Regions from separate parts of the Sporolactobacillus sp. PKPK-6 genome, predicted to be linked through region 1. Evidence: a T-box and tRNA genes for the amino acid it is inferred to sense, from the RefSeq annotation. Region 1 holds a T-box; the other holds one or more tRNA genes.
The links. The T-box of region 1 lies ahead of tyrS (tyrosine--tRNA ligase). A T-box ahead of a tRNA ligase gene usually reads a tRNA of that ligase, here a tRNA-Tyr.
Positions count from the first base shown of each region.

Region 2: it has a tRNA-Tyr gene. The T-box ahead of tyrS (tyrosine--tRNA ligase) is inferred to sense a tRNA for this amino acid. The anticodon was not compared.

Region 1 is NZ_JBWXPA010000001.1:586,323-601,335, reverse strand. It holds gene tagD (glycerol-3-phosphate cytidylyltransferase) at 1-129, shown strand, start outside; gene AC1MBV_RS02915 (CDP-glycerol glycerophosphotransferase family protein) at 122-1,279, shown strand; gene AC1MBV_RS02910 (CDP-glycerol glycerophosphotransferase family protein) at 1,376-3,619, shown strand; gene AC1MBV_RS02905 (universal stress protein) at 3,847-4,290, shown strand; gene AC1MBV_RS02900 (ATP-dependent Clp protease ATP-binding subunit) at 4,476-6,680, shown strand; T-box leader at 6,858-7,083, shown strand; gene tyrS (tyrosine--tRNA ligase) at 7,173-8,423, shown strand; gene AC1MBV_RS02890 (YtxH domain-containing protein) at 8,564-8,797, shown strand; gene AC1MBV_RS02885 (metallophosphoesterase family protein) at 8,989-9,684, opposite strand; gene ltaS (lipoteichoic acid synthase) at 9,858-11,846, opposite strand; gene AC1MBV_RS02875 (hypothetical protein) at 12,217-12,723, opposite strand; gene AC1MBV_RS02870 (coiled-coil domain-containing protein) at 13,054-14,301, shown strand; gene AC1MBV_RS02865 (hypothetical protein) at 14,496-15,013, shown strand, end outside.
Region 2 is NZ_JBWXPA010000002.1:677,140-692,152, reverse strand. It holds gene perR (peroxide-responsive transcriptional repressor PerR) at 1-88, shown strand, start outside; rRNA gene AC1MBV_RS14155 (16S ribosomal RNA) at 1,733-3,281, shown strand; tRNA gene AC1MBV_RS14150 (tRNA-Ile) at 3,361-3,437, shown strand; tRNA gene AC1MBV_RS14145 (tRNA-Ala) at 3,446-3,521, shown strand; rRNA gene AC1MBV_RS14140 (23S ribosomal RNA) at 3,673-6,600, shown strand; rRNA gene rrf (5S ribosomal RNA) at 6,674-6,790, shown strand; tRNA gene AC1MBV_RS14130 (tRNA-Ser) at 6,903-6,993, shown strand; gene AC1MBV_RS14125 (IS4 family transposase) at 7,268-8,626, opposite strand; partial or broken gene AC1MBV_RS14120 (PhzF family phenazine biosynthesis protein) at 8,780-8,902, shown strand; gene AC1MBV_RS14115 (EAL domain-containing protein) at 9,228-12,323, shown strand; tRNA gene AC1MBV_RS14110 (tRNA-Glu) at 12,585-12,656, shown strand; tRNA gene AC1MBV_RS14105 (tRNA-Val) at 12,731-12,806, shown strand; tRNA gene AC1MBV_RS14100 (tRNA-Met) at 12,813-12,886, shown strand; tRNA gene AC1MBV_RS14095 (tRNA-Asp) at 12,891-12,966, shown strand; tRNA gene AC1MBV_RS14090 (tRNA-Phe) at 13,034-13,109, shown strand; tRNA gene AC1MBV_RS14085 (tRNA-Thr) at 13,119-13,194, shown strand; tRNA gene AC1MBV_RS14080 (tRNA-Tyr) at 13,251-13,332, shown strand; tRNA gene AC1MBV_RS14075 (tRNA-Trp) at 13,345-13,415, shown strand; tRNA gene AC1MBV_RS14070 (tRNA-His) at 13,431-13,506, shown strand; tRNA gene AC1MBV_RS14065 (tRNA-Gln) at 13,514-13,585, shown strand; tRNA gene AC1MBV_RS14060 (tRNA-Gly) at 13,592-13,666, shown strand; tRNA gene AC1MBV_RS14055 (tRNA-Cys) at 13,674-13,747, shown strand; tRNA gene AC1MBV_RS14050 (tRNA-Leu) at 13,782-13,863, shown strand; gene AC1MBV_RS14045 (acyltransferase family protein) at 14,227-15,013, shown strand, end outside.

The DNA.
Region 1 (15,013 bases):
ATGGGTGATGACTGGAAGGGAAAATTTGATTTTCTGAAAGATTATTGTGAAGTTGTTTATCTGCCGCGTACAGTTGGTATTTCAACCACAAAGATCAAACATGATTTGTTTACTGTGAAAAATGGCTAAGGAATTTCTGATTAACTGTTATCTTGTTTTTTTTAAAGTCATTTTTACGCTCTGCAAAATTTTTAGGCTTCACAGGAAGATCGTTTTTGTCTGTTCTTATACAGACAATAATCAATTTGTCTATGATGAAATGAAGCACAGAGGATCTGAAACAGAAGTTGTTTTTCTGTGCCGAGGAAAAGCTGTTTTCACTCATTTCGGCAGCACAGGTGAAATGGTGATTCCGTTTGAAACCATGAATATATGGCAGTTTGTTCGCTCAGCTTATCATTTGGCGACAGCGAAACTGGTTGTGGTTGATAATTATTTCGGTTTTCTTTCGGTGGTCAATTTTAAAAAAGATGTATTATGCATCCAGCTTTGGCATGCATGCGGAGCTTTTAAGACGTTTGGTTTAAAAGATCATTCAGTTACCTTTAGGTCTGCGCGTGCGCGTGCGCGGTTTTCAACCGTATATCGGCACTTTGATAAGATTGTTGTCGGTTCCGATGCCATGGAGGCGATTTTTAGGCAGTCCTTCGGTTTAGGTGATGCCCATTTCATTCATTTGGGGATACCGCGAACCGATCTTTTTTTTGATTTAAAGAAGCAGGCAGAGATAAAAGATTCGTTAAACAAAATGAGTTCGGGCAAGAAAATCATCTTATATGCACCAACTTTCAGAGATCAGCCTCTGGAGGAGCTTGGACTCGATTTAAATAGGATGGAGGAAGAACTCAGCAAAGATTACGTGCTGATTCTTCGTCTGCACCCTTCTGACAGAGGAAAAATGATTAATCTCAGCTGGGATCATAAGTTTTTAATTGATGGTTCCAAATGGAACAGCGTAAACGAGTTACTGCTCGGTACGGATCTTTTAGTGACTGATTATTCATCCATTCCCTTTGAATTTGCATTGCTGAATCGTCCGATGATCTTTTTCCCATATGATTTGAATTCTTATGAAAAAAACAGGGGATTATGGGAAAATTATGAGCAAATGGTTCCAGGGCCAGTTGCGAACTCCACTGATGAAGTCATTCGGCTGATTAAGCGTGACACCTTTGACTTGCGGCAAATTGCGGCTTTTTCGGAGAAATGGAATCGCTATTCAACGGGTCAGTCGAGCAGTAAGATTGTGGATTATTTGACTGCCTGTATGAACAAATGAATGGAGTAATGGTCATAGTGGTTACAACCAATAAAAAAAACAAGAAGAGTAAAAATGAATGGATAGATCCTACTACATCTAGGAGGAGCAGGGGAAATGATCAGTGAGCAAGCCGAAAAACAGATAAAAAAATTAATAAAACCACGGATTTTAAGTTTTGAGGCGAGTCCGGGAGAATGGAACGTCACCATTCGTTTCAATCCAATGGCAGATGAAAGTTACATAAAACGCATGGAAATACACGTGTGCGATCGTTTTGGCGATGCTGCGTTTGTATTTCCTATTGAGTCTGTGAGCAAAGACGAAAATGACTATTGGGATGCAAAGATCAAAATTATGTTGCCGGCAATTCAGAATCGCTTGTTTGAACGCGACTATTGGGACTTTTTCATATCTGTACCTGTAGACCAGTCGTTATTAGATCAGGTCTATTCAAATTTGGACGAAGCTCAGACTGAAGAGATGGAGATTGTTGATCGAAGTGAGCTCGAAGAGGGTTTTCGCTTGACTATTCGCTTGCATGCACTGCGACCGCTGCAACCGCTCGATTTGTTTAGCCTCTATAATGAAGAGCAAGACAAAATGCTCATTCCTTTTTATACAAAAAAGAATGGCCTTTCACTGCGTGTTGAGGAAGTTCACGTAATGGCTCGAATTGATCGTGCGGAGATCAGCAGAACTTTTATGCTTACTCTCGAAGGACATGTTGTTTTCCCGTTTTCTGATGTGCTTTCGCAGCCTGATATCCAAAAGAAAATCATGCTTTTAAACAGCGAAGAAGAGGTCATTGCGGAATGGCGGACTGAGAATGTAGAACGTCCGGATTTAACAGAGGCTGCCGCATCTTTAAATCGTAATTATGATTGGGCAGGTTTTTCTCTTGCCATTGATCTCAAGCCCATTGCATCGCAGTTTGCTGATATCGAAGAGCCCGTTTATCTGTATTTCAGGCTGGAACTGACTCACAAAAAGAACGGGATGCTGTATTCTGAACGTCCAGTGCGTATTCTTGCCAGACATAAGGTGATCACTGGCCGCCACATCATTAAACTGAATGGATTGAAGAAGAGCCTGATTGTGAAGCGAAATCGCAATCACAGCCTTGCTTTCCGCATCGCGCCGTATACCGTGGCTGATGCACTTAAAGGGAAAGCAAGACGCGGCTTGAATCGTGTAAAGAAGAGCAGAGTATTTACATCTCTTTATCACCGAACATTTCAAGCCCTTTCTCATCTGCCGATGAAAAAGAATTTAGTGATGTTTGAGAGCTTTTTCGGTCGCCAATACAGTTGCAATCCGCGTGCGATCTATGAGTATATGCGTGAGCATTGCCCTGAATATCAATTGATCTGGAGCGCTAACGCCAAGTATACAGAATTGTTTGAACAGCATCAATTGCCGTACGTCAAGCGTTTTTCATGGAAATGGCTGATGCTCATGACCCGTGCTAATTATTGGGTGACGAATGTGCGCTTACCGCTTTGGATGTCAAAACCGAAACACACGATTTATCTTCAAACATGGCATGGAACACCATTAAAACGACTAGCTTTGGATATGGAAGAAGTACACATGCCAGGAACAAATACTGAGAAGTACAAACGGAATTTTCTGGCAGAGTCTGCTCGGTGGGATTATTTAATATCACCAAACCGGTATTCATCGGAAATTTTTGCTCGTGCGTTCGGCTTTGAGAATACAATGATCGAGTCCGGCTATCCACGCAACGATTTTCTATATCAGAAGAATAATCAAGAAACGATCGATGCAATTAAGGATCGAATTGGCTTGCCAAAAGATAAGAAAGTTATTTTATACGCACCGACATGGCGTGATAATCAATTCTATGGTAAAGGTCGTTATCGTTTTGAATTGGATCTGGATCTGCGACGCATGCAAAAGGAACTTGGAGAAGATTTCATAATCATCATGCGCATGCACTACTTGATTGCTGATAACCTTGATTTAACTGAATATGAAGGATTTGCTTATGATTATTCACATCATGAGGACATTAGTGAACTTTACATGATCTCTGATCTCTTGATTACGGACTATTCATCCGTTTTCTTTGATTTTGCGAATTTAAGACGGCCAATGATTTTCTTTACGTATGATATTGATGACTATCGTGATCACCTGCGCGGCTTTTATTTTGAATTTGAACAGAAAGCACCAGGACCGCTTGTTTTGACAACAGAGGAAGTAATTCAGGCTGTGCAGAACATTGCAGCATCCGGATTTGCCGTATCTGATCGTTTTGATGCATTTTTTGATAAGTTCTGCTCGCTTGAAAACGGGCATTCTTCGGAAAAGGTAGTGAAAACTGTATTTAAATAAAATTGATTAGTTCAAATGGAATCAAGCAATGTTAAAGAAGTTGTTCCTAAGTCGAATATTTGGCTTTGAAACAGCTTTTTTTTCGAAAATCGGAAATTTTAATCATTGTTATAAGTGTAGAAAAAATGTCATAAAATTAGGGAATTATTGTCTTAAAATACGCTTACAAATTTTGAAAGGTGGTATAGTATAGGTGTAGTAAGTTAAAGAGTTTTGGAAGGTTGGTGATGATTATGTATAAGATTCTCGTTCCTGTTGATGGTTCTGAGCCGGCAAACCGCGCTGTTCATGAAGCAGTTTCGATCGCTTCAGGAAAGAAGAATGCCGAAATTACATTACTTTATGTGAGCCCATCTCCAGTCTATTTTCCTTTCTATTCTATGGTCGGTCCATCACTGGATGCGGATGTCAAAGAGGTTGAAGAAAGAGAAGGAAATCAGATGCTCGACGACACTATCGAAAAAGCATCTAAAGATACATCTGTGACGTTCCGCAAAAAACATCTTTACGGTATTGCGGCACAAGAAATTTGTGATTATGCAAATGATACGAAGAAAGATTTAATTATTATGGGCAACCGAGGAATGGGTGCATTTGGACAGATGATCCTAGGGAGTGTCAGCAATAAAGTGCTTCAACTCGCGCAATGCCCGGTTATGATCGTCAAATAATTAATTTTTACTGATATGGTTAACAACCTTTGCAAATATCGTCATTGCAGAGGTTTTTTATTTTTTTATCCTTTATACTTGAAAGTCAAAGAAGGTCAGATTATAATATAGTCATAAGGTCAAATAAGGTCAAAAGAATCCAAATCCTAATTGACATTAAATCAAACTGAAGGAGGTTTGATCTTATGCTTTGTGATGAGTGTAAATTAAATCAAGCAGTTGTTGAAATGAATGTAATGATTAATGGACAGCAAAAACATCTTCATCTTTGTGAGGAGTGCTACGCAAAAATGAAAAATAATTTTAATATGCCTTCATTTTTTCAGGGCGGCGGGTCGCCATTTGATGATTTATTCCGCAGCTTTATTCAACCGTCAATGGCCTCCGGTGAAAATAGAGCTCAGGAAAACGGTTTGAATTTTGACGGGATGAACGGAAAGTCAGCGGGAGGTGGCGGCGGTGGTCACCGTCGTGGCGGATTTCTGGATCAAGTCGGAAGAAATCTGACCGAAGCTGCACGACAGGGAAAAATTGATCCGGTCATTGGTCGTGAGCGCGAAGTTCAATTAGTTATTGAAACGCTAAATAGAAGAAATAAAAATAATCCGGTCCTTATCGGAGAGCCAGGTGTTGGTAAGACAGCGATTGCTGAAGGACTCGCTTTAAAGATTACCGAAGGAAAGGTACCTGCAAAGCTGGCAAATAAAGAAATTTATCTGATTGATGTTGCTTCCTTAGTTGCGGGTACAGGAATCAGAGGTCAATTTGAGCAGCGAATGAAACAGTTGATGGCTGAGATTGAAAAGCGGAAGAACTGCATTGTCTTTATCGATGAAGTACACTTGCTCGTCGGAGCCGGGTCTGCAGAAGGCGGATCTATGGATGCAGGAAATATTTTGAAGCCGGCACTTGCTCGTGGCGAATTGCAAATTATCGGCGCGACGACCTTGAATGAATACCGCAAAATTGAAAAAGATGCAGCTTTGGAGCGGCGTTTCCAGCCGGTCATTGTCAATGAGCCGACTCAGGAACAGACCATTCAGATCTTAAAAGGCATTCAATCGAAGTATGAAAAGTACCATCATGTTCGGTATACGGATGAAGCAATCAAGGCATGCGTGGCGCTGTCGGCGCGATACATTCAGGATCGTTTTCTTCCGGATAAAGCAATTGACCTAATGGATGAGTCGGGGTCTAAGGTTAATTTGAATCTTACTCCTGTTGATACAGAGAGTGTTAAGAAGAAAATTGAAGAGATCTCTGCGGCTAAGGCAGAAGCGACAAAAAATGAGCAATTTGAAACTGCTGCACGTCTTCGTGATCAAGAACATGCGTATCAGAAGCAGTTGGAACAGTTGGAGAAAATCAAAGCCAATGGTTCTGAATTGCCCGTTACCGGCAAAGATGCGGTTGTTGATGATGTACTGATTCAGCAAATTGTTGAGACACGTACAGGGATTCCGGTTCGCAAATTGCAGGCTGATGAACAAAACAAAATGCGTAATTTGGCTGACCGCCTCAATGCAAAAGTAATCGGTCAAAGCGAAGCCGTCCAAAAAGTATCACGTGCCATTCGCCGCAATCGCACAGGCTTTCGCAAAACAACACGTCCAATTGGTTCGTTCTTGTTTGTAGGACCAACCGGTGTCGGAAAGACCGAGCTTGCAAAAACGCTTGCTGAAGAAATGTTTGGTGAACGCGATTCAATGATCCGTCTTGATATGAGTGAATACATGGAAAAGCACTCAGTGTCTCGTTTAATCGGAGCACCTCCGGGTTATGTAGGCCATGACGAAGCCGGACAGCTTACTGAGAAAGTTCGTCGCAAACCATACAGCATTATTTTGCTTGATGAGATTGAGAAAGCACATCCGGACGTAATGCACATCTTTCTGCAAATCTTGGATGATGGTCGCTTGACAGACAGCCAGGGAAGAACGGTAAGCTTCAAAGATACGGTTATTATCATGACAAGCAACGCCGGGATAAAGAATAAATCTGCTTCGGTCGGTTTTGGAACAACAAGCAGTCGTGAAGATATGATTAAACAGCTTGAAGATTATTTCCAGCCTGAATTTTTGAACCGTTTGGATGGAATTATCAAATTCAATGCATTGAAAAAAGAAGATTTGCTTTCCATTGTCGATCTAATGTTAGGTGATATCCGCGTGGCAGCTTCTGAACAGGGCATCGAGTTGAGTGTCACGGATGCAGCGAAAAAGAAATTGGCAGAGCTCGGTTACAATCCCGAATTTGGCGCACGACCATTGCGTCGGGTTCTTGAAGAGAAGGTTGAGGATCAAATTTCCGACTTGCTTATTGACCATGGTAATGCGAAGAAAATGAACGTTGATGAGAGTGATGGAGACATCAAAGTAACTGTTGAATAAATCAATTCGAAAAAAGCACTTGCAAAGCAGTGCTTTTTTCTTTTACTGAAGCAAATAGTTTCAATGATAAGAACGCATGAATAAGATTGTAGGATAAGTCAAAGTTTACGAATCAGTTCGTTATTGAAAATTTGACAGGAATCAAAAAAAGTGGCAGAATGACTATACATTATATAGTGAAAAACAATGACAGGAATAAGTAGCGGTCGAAACGGCTATTAAGAGAGCAGGCGGTTTGGTGCGAGCCTTGCAGCAATCGATGCAGCGAATTACCTCCTCGAGTATCTTCTGTGAACATATATTCAATTAGTAGCAGAGGACGGTTGCAGCCGTTATGAGTTAATTAAGTGACTGTTTTTTTATCAGTTAACAAGGATGGTACCGTGCGATCAGCGCTCCTTTTTAAGGAGCGCTTTTTATTTTTTTAACTTTTAGCAGTAACTTTTTTAACATGAAAGAGATTCAATTTAATTAGGAAAGGTTGAACCAATTATGGATATTATTGATGATTTAAAGTATCGAGGTTTAATTAATCAAGTATCGGATGAAACAGCATTGCGTGAGGCATTGAAGAAGCCGCTGACCTTCTATTGCGGTTTTGACCCAACTGCAAACAGTCTGCATGCAGGAAACTTACTCGTCATTGTAATCATGATGCGTCTGCAGAAAGCAGGGCATCATCCAATTGCTGTTGTCGGTGGCGGTACAGGTATGATCGGCGATCCAAGCGGTCGTTCAACGGAAAGGCAGCTGAATACAAAAGAGGTAGTGGACAGCTATGCAGAGAGCTTGAAAGGTCAATTGAATCGTTTTCTACATTTTGATGAAGGAAATGCGACCTTTGTTAATAACGCAGAATGGCTTAATTCATTGTCCGCAATTGAATTTCTACGAGATGTCGGCAAATATTTCACACTGAATTATATGCTGTCCAAAGATTCCGTGCAGACAAGGCTGGAAGCAGGTATTTCGTTTACTGAATTCTCATATATGCTGTTGCAATCTTTTGATTACCTCAACCTTTATGAGAAAAAACATTGCAGAATGCAGGTCGGAGGCAGCGATCAATGGGGCAACATCACTGCCGGTTTGGAATTAATTCGGAAGCGCGGCCATGAAGAACAAGCATTTGCCATGACCTTTCCTTTAATCACAAAGAGCGACGGTACTAAATTCGGCAAATCAATGGGCGGAGCAATCTGGTTGGATCCTGAGCGCACAACCCCGTATGAATGGTACCAATTTTGGTTCAATGCATCAGATGATGATGTCGTTAACTTCTTAAAATATTTTACGTTCTTAACGAAAGCTGAAATTGAAGCATTGGCTAAAGAGGTCAAGGAACACCCGGAAGAACGAAAGGCTCAAAAAACACTTGCTAAAGAAATGACCATTCTGGTCCATGGTGAACATGCATTGCAGCAGGCAGAACACATTTCAAAAGCGCTGTTCAGCGGCGATGTTGCACAACTGAGCGGAGAGGAAATTAAGCAGGGCTTTAAAGATGTACCGACATTTAACGCGACAACCAAAGAGGCGGTCAGGCTGCTTGATTTGCTTGTTGAAGCTGGTGTTGTATCTTCCAAACGTCAAGCACGCGAAGATATTTCTAATGGCGCAATTTATATTAACGGGGTGCGTTGCATGGATTTGAATGCACAGGTGACGAATGATGATCGAATTGACGATGAATATGTTATTGTCCGCCGTGGCAAGAAAAAATACACATTAATACAATTCTAATTTTTTCTAAGTTATGCAAAATAAATTGAAGTTTTAGGACGGGATTGTATCACATGGTATACTAAGTGTAGTTGATACATGCTTTAGAGCTATGGGTATTCAGCTACCAATTCAGATTGCGGTTAAGGAGGGGCTAAATAATGGCTTCAGAAAATGAAAAGTGTACATGCAGCGGTACTGGCATTAAGGAGCTGGTGCTTGGCGGAATTATTGGCGGCGCGATCGGTGCATCTATTGCTTTGCTGTTTGCTCCGAAATCAGGAGCTGAGATGCGCAAGGACCTTTCTGTAAGGGAAATCGTAGACAGCGGTGTTGACAAAGTAAAACAAGCGACAACGAGCCTGCTTCATAAAGATGACGAGCCGTTCAGCTAAGTTAGAATCATTAAGCAAATAATAAAAGAGCTCTTCAAGCAGACAGTGCAAATCTACTTGGAGAGCTCTTTTTAACATGGCCGCTGTTAGGGTTCATACCTTTAATCACTTTTATTAGCTCATTATAATTTAATAAACCGTTTTAACTAGCCGAGGAATCTCTACTAGCAAATAAATCAATTGTTTGCTTCCTATTTTACACAATAGGTCGTTTTGGAGGGAAGTTCCAAACAGTTTAATTGGCCACCGAACACGCAGCCGCCATCTATGCCGATTATATTATTCTTTCCAAAAAAAACGTCGCTCGTTTCGTGAAGATTCAACGTTGGCGTATGCCCGAAAATAACAGTCTTATCCCCCTGATAGCCCTCAAAGAATGGTGTGCGAATCCACAAAAAGGTTGTCTCATCGGTGTCCTTTAACTCTTTTTCAGGATCGACTCCTGCATGAACGAAAAAGTAATGTTCCGTTTCAGCATAAACGTTTAAGTGCTGAATCCATTCTAAATCGTCCTGGAGCTCATCCGGTAGCGAAAGCGTTCCATTCTGAACGTCCTTATAGACATTCTCAATGGATAAACCGTAACTCGACAAGGTTTGTGCGCCGCCATTTGCAGCCCAATGAGAAACAGCTTCAGTGCTTTCCCCGACAAGCGCTTTTTCCATCATATCCTCGTGATTGCCCTTTAGAGTAATCGCACCTTCTTTTTCAAGTTGGCGTGCTTTTTTTATTACTTCTTTTGGATTCTGTCCACGGTCGACATAATCCCCTAACAAGAAGAGCAGATCCTCTTCAAGTGAATAATTAACTTTATCGAGTAACGCATTAAACGCGTCGATCTGACCATGCATATCACTGATTACAAGCAAGCGTTTGACTGTCTGCAAACCAATAACCTCTCTTTCTATAACTATCATAGACAAATTACAATCTATTATGCAAGCTTTGATAGAACCAAAGAGAAATATACCTCATCATCAATAAAAATTGATACCTTTTCATTTTACCAAGTACTCACCTTTCAAAAAGTAAAAAAAAGAAAAGCCCTGTTAAGGGCTCGTTATTTTTTCGTTTGAGTGGAAGAGACACCGTAGTTTGAGTCAGGTGGAATCTTTTGATCAGTATTATAGTTGATTTTTGATACATCAGGTGCAACAAATCCTTTAGGATGATAAAAGCGCAGCAGGTCACCATAAATAACCTTGTCTGAGTAGTCAAGCATCTTTTTAGCCATATCTTCATATGGCTTTCCAAGTGAGTCCTCAACTTTCTTGCCATCGTTATTAGCATAGACATTTCCGCCGACAATTGAATATTTGTTCGTAATGACATCACCATTGCGGAAAGGAATAATTTGACGATGTTGCTTTGAAAAAAGATCTGTTCCAAACTGAATGTAGTTTTTGGTATTAATACCGAGCAGACTCATCAGTGTCGGTCTTACATCAACTTCTCCGCCATAGGTTGAAACTGTACCACCTGCTACCTTAGGAATATGAATAAACAGTGGTACTTTCTGCAACTGAGCGTTATCGAAAGGAGTTATTTCATCTTTGCCTAGTACTTTCGCCATGGCATCGTTATGATTTTCTGAGAGACCATAATGGTCACCATACATAATAATCACCGTGTTATCAAAGAGACCGGCCTTTTTTAAGTCTGTGAAAAATTGCTCAACAGCCTGATCCATGTAATTGGCAGACTGAAAATAATTATTAACAACACTGTCACCAAAGTCTCCAGGCTGAAACGTTGTGTCCTCTTTGTCCATGCCGAACGGGAAGTGATTAGACAGAAGGATTAATTTGCTGTAGAACGGCTGCTTCAGATTCGAAAGATAAGGTATTGTTTCCTTAAGAAACGGTTTATCCTTCATGCCGTAATTCTTTGTGTTTTCAGCACTCATATCATAATACTTAGAATCGAAGAAACGCTCATAACCAAGTGATTTATACATTTGATCACGATTCCAAAATGACTTGACATTACCATGAAATACCGCAGTCTCATAGCCGCGCTGATTCATAATTGCAGGAGCAGCCTGATACGTATTTAGTCCTTTCATCTGGAATACAGGTCCCTGCGAGAGAGGAAAGAGCGAATTTTCCATCATGAATTCAGCGTCGGATGTCTTACCTGAGCCGGTTTGATGATAAAAATTCTTAAAATAGGTGGTGTCATCGGCGCCTGCCGTTAGCTTGTTTAAAAAAGGCGTAACTTCTTGACCATTAGGCATTTTGTAGTTGATGGCAAAGCTCTGCAAAGATTCCAAGGATATATAAATGACATTCATTCCCTTGGCTTTTGCATAATAGTTCGGGTTCGGAGCGGCGAAATTTGATTTGGTGAAATTTTGAATATCATTAATATCGCTGCTGTCTGCCATCGCTCTCTGAGCATTTGAGCGGGCATTCTGAATGGTATCATAGATTGCAAAATTATAAGCGCCTAAATATTTTACAATATAGTTCCGATCAAATGTTCGGCTAAGCAGTTCCGGCCGGTCGGTTTCCGCAAGGCTTAAGTTAACAATGAAAACCATGACTGCGGAAACAAAGACAGTAAAGATTGCGCGAATGTTCCATCGCTCAGCAGACGGGCGAGCGATTCTAAAGAGAACGAGACTAAGAACAATTAAAGTATCGATGAAAAATAAAACGTCGTATCCATTCATCAACGACGCAATGCTTCCTCCTAAGTCACCGGCATTGCCCGTTGATTGAGTCATCGTAGAGAATGTAATGAAATCACTAAAGAAGCGGTAGTAAACAATGTTTGCATACAGCCAGAATGATAGGACAAAATTAATAATGATTAGCAGCCATTGCTGCAAGCGTCCCTTAAAAATAATAGCGATACCAAAAAATAAAAGTGCAGAACTTACCGGATTTAGAAAGAGCAGAAATTGCTGCATCTTATCGTTGACACCGAGGTTAAACTGAGTTAAGTAGACAAAGTAAGTTTTTAGCCAAAATAGGATGACTGTGAGCAAGAAGAATGCATATTTTTTTGTTAGTATACGTTGTCCGCCAGTAAATAATTGCTTCACGTTTGTTCAACCTCCTGAAATCAAGGTAAATGATTCAACTAAGGTACTATTCACATCTAAATTTAAAATCGTTATAGTCCCAAATTATATCATACGGATTAATATGAAGTTATATTAAAAATGTGTAAAAAAAAATACACGGAAAACCTTCAATAATTTTATATCATTTTAATTTAAAGTCAAGAAATGTATGCACTAAATCCTGTACCATTATTTAAATTTCAAAAGAAGAACTTGTCCAACAGCGAAATTAACATTTTATATAGGAAAGAAGTGGAATTTTGTCATAATCTTGGATTAAAAAAATCAATCCGGAACATCAGATTGATGTGTGTTGTTTGGTTGATGGATGCCGTTAACCTTTATGTGGTTATCGTGCTTCACGAAGCCGTTTTAATTTCTGCTCATTTTTTCCAACATTTTTCAGCAGTGAAGGATATCGAACCATTAGCATCGTGTAACGACCAAATAAAAATCCAGAGATAAATATGAAGTAAATAATAAAGCTCGAAGAACCATTTAATGAAGGAGTCATTGACAAGTAATGGATTGATAGGGATTTGAGCGCAAAACGAATGGGTATTGACAGCGACCAAGTTAATACCGACATGATGGATCCAGAAAGATACCATGCGCCGTCATGATTTAAAAGCGGGGTAAAACGACCTTGGATCAATCCGAGCCCGAATGAAAAACACAAAGTTGTAACGATCATGATCCAGTCAATGAGCGGCAATGGCTGCATAGTGGAAAGTGCACAAACCGCGCAAAATAACAATGCCAGTGGTTGCCGATAAAGACGGCCGGTTAATGGTTTTTCTCTAAACTGGTTGTAGAGAACAGTTGTCAGCAAAACCGAACCAAAGATAAGAAACATGGCATTTACCTCCGCTCATTTTGTTCTACTTAGTTAATGTATGTCACGTTCAAATTGTCCTATTCCTTTCATTTGTTGTCCCAATAAATTCTTTTTCTGAAAAATTTATTTAAATGACAAATTTATTACAAAGGAAAAATGATTTAATTCGTGGGATATCGAGCTAATGTTACAATTATATTTCATTTCGACATATAAGCTTAATATCAGTTTGAAAAGGTAGGGTGCTATAATTAAAAAGTCGATAAAGAGAAAATAATAGAACCTAATAAAATGTACGGTAAAAAAAGAGAATGATTGTTTTGGGGAGGAACTAGGCCGATCATGAAAATGAATAAGAAAAAAGCAACCGTGACACTGGCACTGACGTTCGGACTGACATATACTTCGATTGCTCCATCAGTTACATACGCTTCACCATCATTAAGTGATATTAATAACAAAACTTCTGCTCAAAAATCACTGAGAGATCAGCTGACTAAGCAGCAGCAAGCCATTCAGAATGAACTTGCCGAGATGAATAAGAAACAGTTGAAACTGACAAGCGAAATCAGTGATGGACAGGCACAGATTAATCAAAATAATGATCAGATTAGTGCCTTGAAAGCTGAAATAACTGAAATCAATAAACGAATTGAAAAACGAAAAGCACTGTTAAATGATCGTTTAGTTTCGATCTATAAGAATGGCGGATCTGTAAATTACTTAGATGTCTTACTGGGTTCCAAAAATTTCGGGGATTTTATTGACCGTACCTTTGCACTAACAACGATTACGAACCAGGATCAAAAAATTATTACTGATCAAAAGAATGATCAAGTCGCTGTGAAAACAAAGAAAGCAAGTGTTGAGAGAAAACAAGCAGCCAATGTTGCACGTTTGGAAAAGCTGAAGAATACGTTAACTGAAGTTGTTGCACTTCAGGAAAAGAAGAAAATTGCTTCTAAGGCATTGGATCAAAAGCAAGCCAGTGTATCAGCTCAACTCGCTTCTTTAGCAAGTGCTGCAGAAGACCTGAAACGTGCATCGATCAAACCGGTTTCTTATAATCCATCCAGTGAATCTACTGATTCGAACAGTTCAAGCAGCTCAAGTAACTCAAGCAGTTCAACAGCTAGTGATTCTTCATCAAATAGTAGCAGTTCATCAAATGATTCAGCACAGTCTCAGCCTGTTAGTCTGTCAGCATCCGTTGCGACAGGGGGCATTTCCGGTATCCTTGGTTATGGCAATCGATTTATTGGCAGGTCGACTTACGTATTTGGTGCTTCCAATCCTGCAGCTGGTCAGTTTGACTGCTCTGGCTTCGTTCATGCTGCATTTGCGGCAAATGGCATTGGAGTCGGTCGATCAACAGGTGCACTGGTAAGTCAAGGCAGTGCGGTAAGCTTTGCCTCTGCACGTCCTGGTGATCTCGTATTCTTCGATACATATAAAACGAATGGTCATGTTGGTATTTATCTAGGTGGCGGACGCTTCATTGGTTCCCAGAGCAGCACCGGCGTTGCCATTGTAAGCATGGACAACTCATACTGGAAATCACATTTCCGCGGTGTAGTTCGTAGAATCCTTAACTAATTCATTCCCAAATATAAAATTTTTAAAACACAAGCTTAGTTGCTTGTGTTTTTTAATTTGTCATAAAATCAGCGAAATATAACAAATATGACAGCTGTCATAAAAGAAATATGATATGTGAGACTATGCGTGCTGCAAATCATTGGCTATTCTTTTTGTAGTGGTATTATTTCAATAATAAAGAAGGCTGAATGATGAACACTTTTCCGCTGGTTAAACATTTTTTGCGTGTCATGATGTATTACAAAATTAATTTGATCTTTACCCTCGGAGTGCCAATTGGATCAATCATTTATACGATGCGTCCCTTTATCTTCCATACGTCGGATCAGCAGATTGTCCAGAATCATGTGTTTTACTGGATTAGCTACATGGTTGTTCTTTATGCCATAATTAACAGCGGCCCTTCATTAGTTGTTCTAAGAGAAGATCAATTTCTAAAAATGTTTCTATTCATTTCAGGGAATGTCTGCTCGATCATTTATGCCAAATACATATCACAATTTATTTTACTCACTCTATCCGTTCTAATCTTGGATATTCTTAGCTGTTTTTTATTCGATCTGCCAATAATAAAACTGTTGATTCAATCCTTTCTGCTGATTATTCTAAGCAGTCCGCCAATATTTTTTCTCTTTCTTTTCTTTGCAGCTCTACGCTTGCGACAGGAAACAATGATCCCGTTAACTAATATACTGATTTTCTGCTTTAT
Region 2 (15,013 bases), on a different contig from region 1:
TCTTGAAATTTACGGCGTTTGTCCGGAGTGTCAAGCTAAAGAATCAGCTACTCCTTCAAAGCCACAGCAAGAATCAAGCATTAGCTGATTCAATCATTAAAAAAATATGTCTAAAAAAACCAGAAGCGAGCCGTTTTGTGTTGACGGATTCGCTTCTGGTTTTTTTTGCAAGTAAAGAAAGTATAAGAATTTGCCCCGTATTTAAACGAATAAACCAGTGTCTTGGCCGAGAATCAAAGCAGAGGTGCGAGACGCCTGCGGGATCAGCGTGCCAGCGAGACCCCGCAGATTTCTGCTTGTCTGAGGAGGCTCGCGGTGCGCCCGCGGTTGCGCTCAGTTGATGCGAGCAACCGAAGCGATGATTCAACACTGTAAAGACACAAACCAATCACACATGGCTGGAGATTAAAGACCGGGCGCTTTTTGCCCGGTTTTTCTTAACAGCTAAAAAAAGTTTATCGTTTTGTCTTGCTGATATCACGATAAGGTCATAAGATGCTGAATTCCAATCCGCACTTATCGGTTGAGCGATCAGGGTAAGCGCCCGATCTGATAAATAGGCGGAAAAATTACCCTTATTAAGAAAATGAACGAAAAAATAGCTTAAATAGACGGAGAAATTCCCCTTATCGAATCGAAAAACGTGAGAGTGGTAGGGTTTTACTTTGCATAACCGGAAAAATTACCCTTATTTACCGGCGAAGCACGTGCCATGATGCATATAACCGGAAAATTTCCGCTTATTTACTCGCTTGATTTAATGAAGCCAGAATGCTAGTGAAATAGAGGTGAGTGTAAGAACCGGGCTTGCCCGGTTTTTCTTACAAGGAAAGAAAGTATATGATTTTCGCCAAAGCCAAAGGTTGTGAGCCAAACGCGCAGGTGCGAGACTCCTGCGGGAGTGCAGGCCAGGGGAGACCCCGCAGGTATTAGTTTGCTTGAGGAGGCTCCCGGACTGCCCGCGGTCGCGCTCAGTTGATGCGAGCAACCGGAGCGTAATCAAAATCCGGCATGATTTAAGGACCGGGCGCTTTTTGCCCGGTTTTTCTTATAGCTGCTGGAGAGTTTATGATCTAAATAAAACCTCTAATTAGTTTTAAATCTAACTTATGATTCAGTTAGGAGAATTTTAGGGAAGACTTGAATTATAAAAAGTATGTTGAGAAAACAAAATGTACTGCGGAAGATAAGACAATTGAAAGCAGCGGCCGCACCAAATCTTTTCATGGTTCATCATAGTTCAAAAAGCTTCAGTATATGTGAAAGGGCAAGTTAAAGATGAAGCATCTTTTTGAAGGTTTGAAGTTATTTAGCCATTATGTTGAATTAAGTATTGACGATTGTCTCCATCCATGATAAATTAGTTTACGTTGTCTTTTGCGACATTGTGTCATATTATGTCAGGTTGCTTATGATGAATTCATTATCATATGAATTGGCTATTGACATAAGATCATGTTGCATGTTAAGATACATCTTGTCTTTTTAAAGAAAACTTAATTATTACACTCAGCAAAGTAAAGATTCGCTGAAACATTTTTAAAAAAAAGTTGTTGACATGACTTAGTAAAAATGTTATAATAATTGAGTTGCTGTTTGAAATGTTCCTTGAAAATTAAACAAAAGCCAAGCGTGATATAAGGGTTTTAAACCCCATAATCAATTCAATTTTGCTATGGATCTTATGAACGAAAAAGTAAGGACGGATCTAGTATCCGACATCAAGTAACACTTTTTGGAGAGTTTGATCCTGGCTCAGGACGAACGCTGGCGGCGTGCCTAATACATGCAAGTCGAGCGCATAGAAGGGAGCTTGCTCCCGGAAGTGAGCGGCGGATGGGTGAGTAACACGTGGGTAACCTGCCTGTCAGACTGGGATAACTGTGGGAAACCGCAGCTAATACCGGATAATCCCCTGCACCGCATGGTGCAGGGCTGAAAGATGGTTTCGGCCATCACTGACAGATGGGCCCGCGGTGCATTAGTTAGTTGGCGGGGTAACGGCCCACCAAGACAGCGATGCATAGCCGACCTGAGAGGGTGATCGGCCACATTGGGACTGAGACACGGCCCAAACTCCTACGGGAGGCAGCAGTAGGGAATCTTCCACAATGGACGAAAGTCTGATGGAGCAACGCCGCGTGAGCGAAGAAGGTTTTCGGATCGTAAAGCTCTGTTGCCGGAGAAGAACGTGCGGGAGAGGAAATGCTCTTGCAGTGACGGTATCCGGCCAGAAAGCCACGGCTAACTACGTGCCAGCAGCCGCGGTAATACGTAGGTGGCAAGCGTTGTCCGGAATTATTGGGCGTAAAGCGCGCGCAGGCGGCTTCTTAAGTCTGATGTGAAATCTTGCGGCTCAACCGCAAACGGTCATTGGAAACTGGGAAGCTTGAGTACAGAAGAGGAGAGTAGAATTCCACGTGTAGCGGTGAAATGCGTAGATATGTGGAGGAATACCAGTGGCGAAGGCGGCTCTCTGGTCTGTAACTGACGCTGAGGCGCGAAAGCGTGGGGAGCAAACAGGATTAGATACCCTGGTAGTCCACGCCGTAAACGATGAATGCTAGGTGTTAGGGGGTCCAACCCTTAGTGCTGAAGTTAACACATTAAGCATTCCGCCTGGGGAGTACGACCGCAAGGTTGAAACTCAAAGGAATTGACGGGGGCCCGCACAAGCAGTGGAGCATGTGGTTTAATTCGAAGCAACGCGAAGAACCTTACCAGGTCTTGACATCCTCTGACAAGTCTAGAGATAGGCCGTTCCCCTTCGGGGGACAGAGTGACAGGTGGTGCATGGTTGTCGTCAGCTCGTGTCGTGAGATGTTGGGTTAAGTCCCGCAACGAGCGCAACCCTTGATCTTAGTTGCCAGCATTCAGTTGGGCACTCTAAGGTGACTGCCGGTGACAAACCGGAGGAAGGTGGGGATGACGTCAAATCATCATGCCCCTTATGATCTGGGCTACACACGTGCTACAATGGGTGGTACAAAGGGCAGCGAAACCGCGAGGTCGAGCTAATCCCATAAAGCCACCCCCAGTTCGGATTGCAGGCTGCAACTCGCCTGCATGAAGCCGGAATTGCTAGTAATCGCGGATCAGCATGCCGCGGTGAATCCGTTCCCGGGCCTTGTACACACCGCCCGTCACACCACGAGAGTTTGTAACACCCGAAGTCGGTGCGAGAACCTTTATGGACTCAGCCGCCGAAGGTGGGACAAATGATTGGGGTGAAGTCGTAACAAGGTAGCCGTATCGGAAGGTGCGGCTGGATCACCTCCTTTCTAAGGAAACGATCAATAGCGAAGCGCTTGGACTTTTGTTTGATTTTGAGGGATACATTCCTTCAGCATATTTTGGTGGGGGCCTATAGCTCAGCTGGTTAGAGCGCACGCCTGATAAGCGTGAGGTCGGTGGTTCGAGTCCACTTAGGCCCACCATTTATTGTGGGGCCTTAGCTCAGCTGGGAGAGCGCCTGCTTTGCACGCAGGAGGTCAGCGGTTCGATCCCGCTAGGCTCCACCATTATTATGTCAATTACGGCATTATGAACCTTGAAAACTGGATAACGAAAGCAACGAAAGAAAGTCAAGAAACATCCAAGACGATTGATGGATTATTCGTGATCTGTTGATCGTATGTGTGACGAATGAGGAGTAAGATTTTCATCGTCAGTGGTTAAGTTTTAAAGAGCGCACGGTGGATGCCTTGGCACTGGGAGCCGATGAAGGACGGAACGAACGCCGATACGCTTCGGGGAGCTGTAAGTAAGCTTTGATCCGAAGATTTCCGAATGGGGGAACCCCCTATCTTGAACAGATAGGATGCTCTGCTGAATCCATAGGCAGAGTAAGGCAGACCCGGGGAACTGAAACATCTCAGTACCCGGAGGAAGAGAAAGCAAATGCGATTTCCTGAGTAGTGGCGAGCGAAAGGGAAACAGCCCAAACCAAAGAGCTTGCTCTTTGGGGTTGTAGGACACTCCACATGGAGTCAGAAATGCACGTTTCAGGCGAACGACCTGGAAGGGTCGGCCAAAGAAGGCAAACGCCCTGTAGCCGACGGAACGTGCACTCCGGAGTGGATCCTGAGTACGGCGGGACACGAGAAACCCCGTCGGAATCCGGGAGGACCGTCTCCCAAGGCTAAATACTCCCCAGTGACCGATAGTGAACCAGTACCGTGAGGGAAAGGTGAAAAGCACCCCGGAAGGGGAGTGAAAGAGATCCTGAAACCGTGTGCTTACAAGTAGTTGGAGCCCCCTTCGGGGGGTGACAGCGTACCTTTTGTAGAATGGACCGGCGAGTGACGATTCTAAGCAAGGTTAAGCTGAAGAGGCGGAGCCGCAGCGAAAGCGAGTCTGAATAGGGCGTTTTAGTTTAGGGTTGTCGACCCGAAACCGTGTGATCTACCCATGTCCAGGGTGAAGTTCAGGTAACACTGAATGGAGGCCCGAACCCACGCATGTTGAAAAATGCGGGGATGAGGTGTGGGTAGGGGTGAAATGCCAATCGAACACGGAGATAGCTGGTTCTCCCCGAAATAGCTTTAGGGCTAGCCTCGGATGAGTGAGACTTGGAGGTAGAGCACTGATTGAATAAGGGGTCCCCACAGGATTACCGAGTTCAGTCAAACTCCGAATGCCAAGCCCTTACGTCCGGGAGTCAGACGGCGAGTGATAAGATCCGTCGTCGAAAGGGAAACAGCCCAGACCGCCGACTAAGGTCCCTAAGTTTGTGCTAAGTGGGAAAGGATGTGACGTTGCCCAGACAACCAGGATGTTGGCTCAGAAGCAGCCACCATTTAAAGAGTGCGTAATAGCTCACTGGTCGAGTGGCGTCGCGCCGAAAATGTAACGGGGCTAAGCACAGCACCGAAGTCGCGGATGACCGTAAGGTCATGGTAGGGGAGCGTTCCAAGGGCATTGAAGATGTGCCGTGAGGCATGTTGGAGCGTTTGGAAGTGAGAATGCCGGTATGAGTAACGAAAAGAGAAGTGAGAATCTTCTCCGTCGAAAGCCTAAGGGTTCCTGAGGAAGGTTCGTCCGCTCAGGGTTAGTCGGGGCCTAAGCCGAGGCCGAAAGGCGTAGGCGATGGACAACAGGTTGATATTCCTGTACCAGCGTTTCACGTTTGAGTGATGGGGGGACGCAGGAAGGTAAGGCGAGCGCACGGATGGAAGTGTGCGTTCAAGCCGCGAGGCCGGCAGCGAGGCAAATCCCGCTGCTATCCGCCAAACGGTGATGAGGAGGGAACTTAAGTACCGAAGCGCCTGATCCTACACTGCCAAGAAAAGCCTCTAGCGAGTGAAACGGTGCCCGTACCCAAACCGACACAGGTGGGCAAGAAGAGAATTCTAAGACGCTCGGGAGAACTCTCGTTAAGGAACTCGGCAAAATCACCCCGTAACTTCGGGAGAAGGGGTGCTCGTCGGACCTACGGGTCCGATGAGCCGCAGTGAAAAGATCCAAGCGACTGTTTACCAAAAACACAGGTTTCTGCTAAACCGTAAGGTGATGTATAGGGGCTGACACCTGCCCGGTGCTGGAAGGTTAAAAGGAGAGGTTATCCTTCGGGAGAAGCTTTGAATTGAAGCCCCAGTAAACGGCGGCCGTAACTATAACGGTCCTAAGGTAGCGAAATTCCTTGTCGGGTAAGTTCCGACCCGCACGAAAGGTGTAACGATTTGGATACTGTCTCAACGAGAGACCCGGTGAAATTATAGTACCTGTGAAGATGCAGGTTACCCGCGACAGGACGGAAAGACCCCATGGAGCTTTACTGCAGCTTGATATTGGATGTGGGTATCGTTTGTACAGGATAGGCAGGAGCCTTGGAAACCGGACCGCTAGGTTCGGTGGAGGCATCGGTGGGATACTGCCCTGACGATATCGACATTCTAACCCTGAACCGTGATCCGGTTCGGAGACAGTGTCAGGCGGGCAGTTTGACTGGGGCGGTCGCCTCCTAAAAGGTAACGGAGGCGCCCAAAGGTTCCCTCAGAATGGTTGGAAATCATTCGCAGAGTGTAAAGGCACAAGGGAGCTTGACTGCGAGACCTACAAGTCGAGCAGGGACGAAAGTCGGGCTTAGTGATCCGGTGGCACCGCATGGAAGGGCCATCGCTCAACGGATAAAAGCTACCCTGGGGATAACAGGCTTATCTCCCCCAAGAGTTCACATCGACGGGGAGGTTTGGCACCTCGATGTCGGCTCATCGCATCCTGGGGCTGAAGTAGGTCCCAAGGGTTGGGCTGTTCGCCCATTAAAGCGGTACGCGAGCTGGGTTCAGAACGTCGTGAGACAGTTCGGTCCCTATCCGTCGCGGGCGTAGGAAATTTGAGAAGAGCTGTCCTTAGTACGAGAGGACCGGGATGGACACACCGCTGGTGTACCAGTTGTTCCGCCAGGAGCATACGCTGGGTAGCTATGTGTGGACGGGATAAGTGCTGAAAGCATCTAAGCATGAAGCCCCCTTCAAGATGAGATTTCCCATGATTTTAAATCAGTAAGACCCCTTAGAGATGATGAGGTTGATAGGTCTGAAGTGGAAGCACCGTGAGGTGTGCAGCGGACAGATACTAATCGGTCGAGGGCTTAACCCAGAATACCTTGGATTCACTTGTTTTGTTTCGATTGCTTTCGTTACCGGTTTTGAAGGCTCATGCGAGCCGGAAGTCTGGCGGTCATAGCGAAGAGGTCACACCCGTTCCCATCCCGAACACGGTCGTTAAGCTCTTCTGTGCCGATGGTAATTGGGGGCTGTCCCCCTGTGAGAGTAGGTCACTGCCAGGCAATATATAATATTGATTGTGCTTCACGACATTTGTCGGTAGATCACTCCATAGTGTTTGTATCGTGGTGGAGCTAGATGATCTGAATGATAAGTTGTTGTGAAGCCTTTTTTGGAGAGCTGTCCGAGTGGCCGAAGGAGCACGATTGGAAATCGTGTAGACGGTTATTGAGCCGTCTCGAGGGTTCGAATCCCTCGCTCTCCGCTAAGGCACTGTCATAAGTGCATCATAGAAACCTCGAAAACGTTGATAAACAAGCGTTTTCGAGGTTTTTTGTTTTTTATAAACATTTAATGATAAGAAGGATAATTTAAAATCAATGGGTTCATAGAACTTACCATTTGATCAGTGTTTAGTAAGAATTCTCGCATAAATGGTTACATCTGCTTTTGTGTTTTTTTTATATTAACTAAAACTTGAAAGTTAAAAAAGCGCACCCATCCCTTGCCTGCTCTATGATTACTATGAATAATTTAGGTCAGGCCGCCGCTTTTGTCAGCTGTTTCTGGTAGCTGGTAGGTAGCTTCTCTAGAAAATTTTCGATGATGTGATGGACTGCTTGCTCAGAAAGAACATACTCGTCTTTGAAAACTTCTTGAAATAAGTCGATCAACTGCTGAAGCGTTTCGACGAAGGTCACATCCGAAAGCTCATCGACCATCAAATAAAACAACTCACCCAAAGTGCGATCGTCCACCTGTTCACGGTGCTGAACCGCAAGAAGGGAATAACTGATAGCGACCAGGGCGGTGTGCGCAAAAATCCCGTCATAAGACAAACCCTGGTATTTAGCGAGTCGAAGATAGTGCTTGCACATCTTGAAGTACACTTCAATGGACCAGCGTTTTCCATAAAGCTGGATGATTTCATCTTCAGAAAGTTGGATATCGGTTGACGCTAAGACCAGATACTCTTTGCGTTTACGACGGTTGCGGACGTATACGAGTTTCAGGGGTAAGACCTCTCCCTCAACAACCGCTTCTACAACGGTAGAAAGTAGGTAGCGTGAGCGTCCACGACGTTTTTTCTGAGCGTTGAAGATCGCTTTCACGTCCATCATTTGACCATTGAACCGGTAATAAACCTTTTTCGACCGTTTCACCATAGCGACGGTATGAAGGCCAAGTTGACGCAGCTGCTGAAACATTTTAGGACTAGAGAACCAAGAATCAAACAAAACATAGGATGCTCGGACGCCATGCCTCAGGGCAGAAGAAAGCAGTTCTCGAACCACATCAGGCGCTTTACGCTGGGCCTGAAGCTTCCGCTTTCCAGAATGGGTGCGAGCATCAGCTTTTGTACCGCATACCTGATTCTGACCCGAAAGCAAGGAAAAGGTGACCGGCAAAAAAGTGTTGCCGTCACTCCAGCCTAGTTGAAGAAACCGAAAGCCGCGCACATGCCGATGGTTGGCGTGGTCGAATTGAAACGCCGCCAGCTCCACGCGTTTCGCATGGGCGCGTTCATACATGGAATCATCCACAATGAACACAGGCTTCCGTGCCGAATCCGTCAAGGGTTTAATGAACTGAATGATCCGGCAACAGAGCAGAATCAGAAACTTTTGCCAGTTAATCTTGCCGTTGTTGAGCAGGTTGCGAAAGGTCTTATCCGAGAAGTTCAGCTGATTTTGATGCTTCAAATAATCGCGATACGCTGACTTGTTTGAAAAGACCGTGCTAATGAGATAACAGAACAGTACCCGGAAGGGGACCCCCTTTGCCTTTGTGGCGTTTGAGGCTCTCGCAAGTTGACTCAAACGAAATCGTGTAAAAAATTCCTGGACTGAAGAAGAAATTCCAAGAGATGGATGGTCATTTCGTGATATACTTTTCATGGCATGAACACTCCTCGGTTAATTGGGATTCGACACTTCAATTATACCGAGTTATCGGTGTTCTTGCTTTTATTTTTGTGCTAATCCTTTACAGGATAAGCTGTGAAGCCCATTTTTGATGTTTCAAGTTTTAGTATATTAATTTTATTATATAAGGAGTTAAACAATTCTGAGACAGCTTTTATGATGCCATCTGATGATCCAGATGATTATGATGTTCACTTGCGCTTTTTCACACCAACAAGCGAAGTTCCGATTTGCGGCCATGCTACAATAGATGACGATAAAAATCAACATGCGAAAAAGTAGTTGACAATACATAGATCTGTTCAATCTGTGTATGGTTTTCTTTTTTACGGTTTTTATGCTTTTTAGTGAATATAGGTTCACCAATTGGCTATTTGTACCGATACTAATGGCATAGACTATTTGTCCTTAATGCAGTATTATGTAGACCAAGTTCATAATAAACTTAAGGTAGAGCGAAAAAGAATAGTTGACGCGTGATTTTTAGTGAAATGAATAATTAAAATAATGACGCCCGGTTGACTTGAATACATACGAATGTAATGTTTTGGTGACTGTGAAAGAAGGTTAGTAAATGGAAACGTCAAATCTGCATTTTTTCTCACTCTTATTTATGATTGTTTGCATAATCAGTGTGCTATTAGGTACTTATGTGATTTTGAAAAATGCGAAGGATCAATTAAATCGTATTTTCTTTACTGTTTGTATGTGTTTGTGCATCTGGTCATTTGGATTTTCAATTTCTGTGATTGCACCGAGCAGTACAATCTGTTTGTTTTGGAGAAGATTTTCAGCCATTGGCTGGGGCACTTTTTACGGAGCGCTTTTGCACTTTTGTTTTATATTGACAGGAAATCAACGGATTCTTAAAAAAGTGTGGATGTATCCGGCACTTTATCTGCCTGCTGCGCTTACGGTTTATGTATTTGGTCTTTCGGCCCCCATGGCCGCTGCGCAGTATCAATTTATTAAGCGTGACGGTCTATGGGTGAATCTCGCAGTAAACAATGGCTGGGACTTTTTTTTCTATAGCTATTTCACGGTATTTTTAGTAGCGGGTCTATTGATGCTTTGGAACTGGAGAAAACATGCAACAACAAAAGATGAACAGCATCAGGCAAAGGTTATTTTTGGGGGATATGTTGTCGTTAGTATATTGGGCACATTTACCGACTTGATCAATAATTCATTTGACTTTCTGCCTGTGCCACAAATGGCGCCAATCCTCTTCATGCTCTTCATTGCGTCCATCTGTTACTGTATCAGGAAATACAGATTGATGAGTAATCCAACCATAGATGAAGCAGAAATGATTCTTAATGAAGAAAATCGCACAAAAATGTATGATCTGTCGTCGATGGTTCTTGTACTGTGCGGAATCGTCTATTTTGTCTGTCAATTTTTACTTTCAAAAAATGAAAGCTTTGTCTCGAGTTTTGAAACAGGATTGTTACTTATTGGATTAGGTGTTTCCCTATTCATTTGTAATAGACGACATACGAATCGAAGTGATATGGAAGCAATTTACACCATTATCGCTTCTTTAATTATACCCATATTCATCATAAAATTAGCAGGAAACACGAGTTCTGTAATCTTTGCAATCCCATTTGTAACAATTATTGGCTCATTGGTGTTCAATCAGCGAATGATGCTTACAGCAATATCCTTATCTTCTTTTCTCACGCAGATCTATGTGTGGATTTCAGCCCAAAGTTTGCATCTTACGTTGAGAAGTGATGTCTATATAAGCAGACTTACAATCTTAGCCGCGGGCGTTATCTTTGCCTTTTATGTGAATCGAATTTATATTCTCAGATTGAAGCAGAATTCGGAGCAGATGCGTGTGCAAAAATTCGCATCAAAGATCTCAGCAAACTTTGTGACGGTAAGTCGTCTTAATGTCGAAGAAAAGATGGATAATATCCTTAAAGCGATCGGAGAATTCTTTGATATTGATCATGTCTCGCTCAACCTAAGTGTAGCAGAATATAATTTTATGGATCCGGAAAACAGCTCTTTTTGGAATAAGAAAAATCCAAATCAGATTGTTCATGGTTTCGCGACCTATTCACAAGAATGGGTAAAACAATTTGGAGAAAACAGCATCATTCACATTTCGAATCGTGAAAAGCTGCCTCGCGAGGCTGAGGTTATTCGGCAAGAACTTGAAAAGAAAGGAATTCAATCCGTACTGTCTGTTCCCATTACCGTTCATAACGTTGCGATTGGACATTTAAAGCTGGAATCGACAAAAACAGCGAACGATTGGAACATTAACTGGATGAGTCTGCTTGAAATTGTAGCAAACATTTTTGCGGATGCGCTGGTCAAAGTAACTGCAGAGAAAAGGATTCATTTTATGGCCTATTTTGATGAACTCACAGGTCTTCCTAAACGCTTGTTATTTGGCGAGCGTGTAAAACGAGCAATGAGCCATGCAGAATCAACGGGCAACAAGATTGCGATCGTTTTCTTAGATCTAGATTCATTTAAAGATGTGAATGACACACTAGGACATGAAGCCGGAGATCTGCTGATTAAGAAGGTAACCGGCCAATTATCGCATTGCATCAGCCCGGCGGATACCGTTTCGCGATTTGGCGGTGATGAATTTCTGATCATGCTTAATCACATTTCAGAACCTGAAGAGGCAATCCGCACTATTGATAAAATCATGAAATTGTTTCACACATCATTCATGCTTCGTGAACAAGAAGTATTTGTTACAGCCAGTGCAGGTGTTGCTCTATATCCCGATGATGGAGATGATACCGAAACATTGGTTAAAAGCGCTGATACGGCTATGTATGAGGCGAAGAGCAAGGGGAAGAACCAATATGCTCTATGTACCAAAGAGATGAAAGACAGGCTGCAGATGAGGCTGAGATTAATGAGCAGTCTCTTTCATGCACTCCCAAGAAATGAATTGAGCATTGTCTATCAGCCCCAGGTTTGTCTAAAAACGGAACAGGTCGTTGGTGTTGAGGCACTGCTCAGATGGAAACATACGGAACTCGGGAACATATCGCCTGGTGTCTTCATCGAGCTGGCGGAACAGACCGGTTTAATTAACCCAATAGGCGAGTGGGTATTAAAATCGGCGTGCACTCAGCTGAAAAAATGGCTTGATAAAGGTATACCCGCTGTTCGTGTCGCTGTCAATTTATCAGTTGTTCAGCTTCGCAACCCGCTGCTTGTCAACCAGGTAAAAAAAGTACTTGATGAGACAGGCATTGATCCTGAGCTTCTTGAACTTGAAATAACTGAAAGTGCAACAACAAAGGATTTCGAGTACATCGTGCGTGTGCTTAACGATTTAAAAGCACTTGGCGTGTCGCTGTCAATTGACGATTTTGGAACAAAGTACTCCTCATTAGGACGTTTAAAAAAATTGCCTGTTGATCGTCTGAAGATGGATATGCAATTTATTCAAGATATTGGTTATAGTGCCAAGGGAACCGGCATTACCAAAGCAATTATCAATTTAGCGAAGTACTTAGACCTTCAGTTGATTGCTGAAGGTGTTGAAAACCAAGTTCAACTTGAGTTTCTAAGAACATGGAGCTGCGATTTAGTTCAGGGCTATTATTATTATCGTCCGTTATCTTCCAGTGACCTTGAGAAGGTTATGAACAGTGATTCCCATTCAGGCAACAAACTGCTTTGAGAGTACTGAGAGGGGCGTAGAAGGGCATCCATTGTGGGTGGGCTCTTTTTATGCAGCAGCATGATGAGATAATCAAGAGAGGGGCAGCAGTGCAGCATGATAAAAATGTGCTGCCTATTTGTTGTTGTATTAATTGGCATATATCGGTTATACTGGAATAGTTGATTTTTAAAAATTAATTATAAAAACACTTGCAATTTGGTATGAATGATGGTAACATTTTAAAAGTCGGCGGCAAGATGTTACGACAATTGCTTTTCTGGCCCGTTCGTCAAGTGGTTAAGACACCACCCTTTCACGGTGGGTTCATGGGTTCGAATCCCGTACGGGTCATTGTTTTACTTGATTTTTTATGAGCCATGTATTAGAATGTAATGGTGTTTTTAATGGCTTGTTCAAAATTATATGGAGGATTAGCTCAGCTGGGAGAGCGTCTGCCTTACAAGCAGAGGGTCATAGGTTCGAGCCCTATATCCTCCACCATATCATCGCGGGGTGGAGCAGTCTGGTAGCTCGTCGGGCTCATAACCCGAAGGTCGTAGGTTCAAATCCTGCCCCCGCAATTGTGGATCCGTGGTGTAGGGGTTAACATGCCTGCCTGTCACGCAGGAGATCGGCGGTTCAAATCCGCTCGGATCCGCCATTTTATTTTGTTTTTTTACAACATAGGCTGTTCACTTAATATTGTCAGCATTTGTTTTTTACATAATGGCTCGGTAGCTCAGTCGGTAGAGCAGAGGACTGAAAATCCTCGTGTCGGTGGTTCGATTCCGCCTCGAGCCACCATTTGTTCGTGCCGATCTAGCTCAATTGGTAGAGCAACTGACTTGTAATCAGTAGGTTGGGGGTTCAAGTCCTCTGATCGGCACCATTATATTTTATACAATAGATGCCAATATCTATTCCTTATATTTTATTTATTATTGTGGAGGGATAGCGAAGAGGCTAAACGCGACGGACTGTAAATCCGTTCCCTACGGGTTCGAAGGTTCGAATCCTTCTCCCTCCATTTACATATTATAGGGGTATAGTTTAAAGGTAGAACAGAGGTCTCCAAAACCTCCAGTGTGGGTTCAATTCCTACTACCCCTGTTTTTAATCATTATGGCGGTTATGGTGAAGTGGTTAACACACCGGATTGTGGTTCCGGCACGCGTGGGTTCGATCCCCACTAATCGCCCCATAAATTTTGGCCCATGGCCAAGCGGTAAGGCAACGGCTTTTGGTGCCGTGATGCGCTGGTTCGAATCCAGCTGGGCCAATTTAATGCGGAAGTAGTTCAGTGATAGAACATCACCTTGCCATGGTGGGGGTCGCGGGTTTGAATCCCGTCTTCCGCTCCATTATTATGGCGGCATAGCCAAGCGGTAAGGCACGGGTCTGCAAAACCCTTATCCCCGGTTCGATTCCGGGTGTCGCCTCCATTTACTTACTTTTACTGCCATTATTTTTTATTGTGCCGGTGTGGCGGAATTGGCAGACGCGCATGACTCAAAATCATGTTCCTTCGGGAGTGTCGGTTCGACCCCGACCACCGGTATCAGTGTTTTTGACGAAAAAGGCATCTCAGAAATTTCTGAGATGCCTTTTTGTTTCATTGAGAAACCAACTAAACTTCTTGTAAAAAGATTTCCAACTGCTCATTCCTTTTACCCCTGCTTGACCCTTAATTTTCGAACTTCAAGCCTCCATAAAATTCACGAAATTTCAGTTTAATTATGCGCTATATTGGGGCAGAAAACTCAATTTTTACATTTAGATTAAACTTGTGAATAGACCTTTCAAAATAAATGAATCGTGCTAAACTAAGCATTTGTGAGGCCATTTTAAAGGAAAATATTCCAGTTTAGGTTGATCTCAAGTAAAGATAGAAATGCTTAAGGGATGAAAGGTGATTGTTGATATGGTGTCAACTACTAAGCGGCGGATTACATGGGTAGATATAGCAAAGGCGCTGGGAATCATAGCGGTTGTATTCGGGCACGCCATTGATTCTGAGCGCGATATACGTTCTTTTGATCTCGTTTATGATGCCATTTATTGGTGGCATATGCCGCTCTTTTTTATTATCGGAGGATTCTTTTTAAAACCGCTTTCTCATAATTGGGAAGCGGTTCGTCACTTTTGGTCACGTCGCTGCAAACCATTAGTTGTTTCCTACTTCCTAATGGGAAGCATTTTAATTATGCTTAGCCATTTTGTCCGTAATCAGGACTGGTCGTACACCGCTTTCTATTTTGTCCGCCTGGTTTACGGTGGAAGGACGCTTAATAATTATTTAAGCATTTTTTGGTTCATTAATGTCTATATTCTCACACTGATCGTGGTTATCGTTTTGATCACTTGGGTGCGTCCTGTGGTCTTACAATGGATCATCAGTCTGACTCTGTTTGCCATTGGAACAGTTCATCAGCAACCAGAGTTCCTAGGACACCCTTATTTCCCATGGGATGTCCAAGTCGTATTAATTACCACCACATATATGCTGGCCGGCTATTACGGGTTCAAATTGCTTCAGACTATGTCTCATAAATATATAACCCTTTTGGCCATTGGTATCTTTTATTTATTTCTTATTCACGATCAATTCACCAAGAAAATCAATTTCACATTATATCTGAAATCGGATAATCTAAATCATACGGGGCTGGCGTTGATTACACCGCTCATTTTATGCTTAGGGATTATAC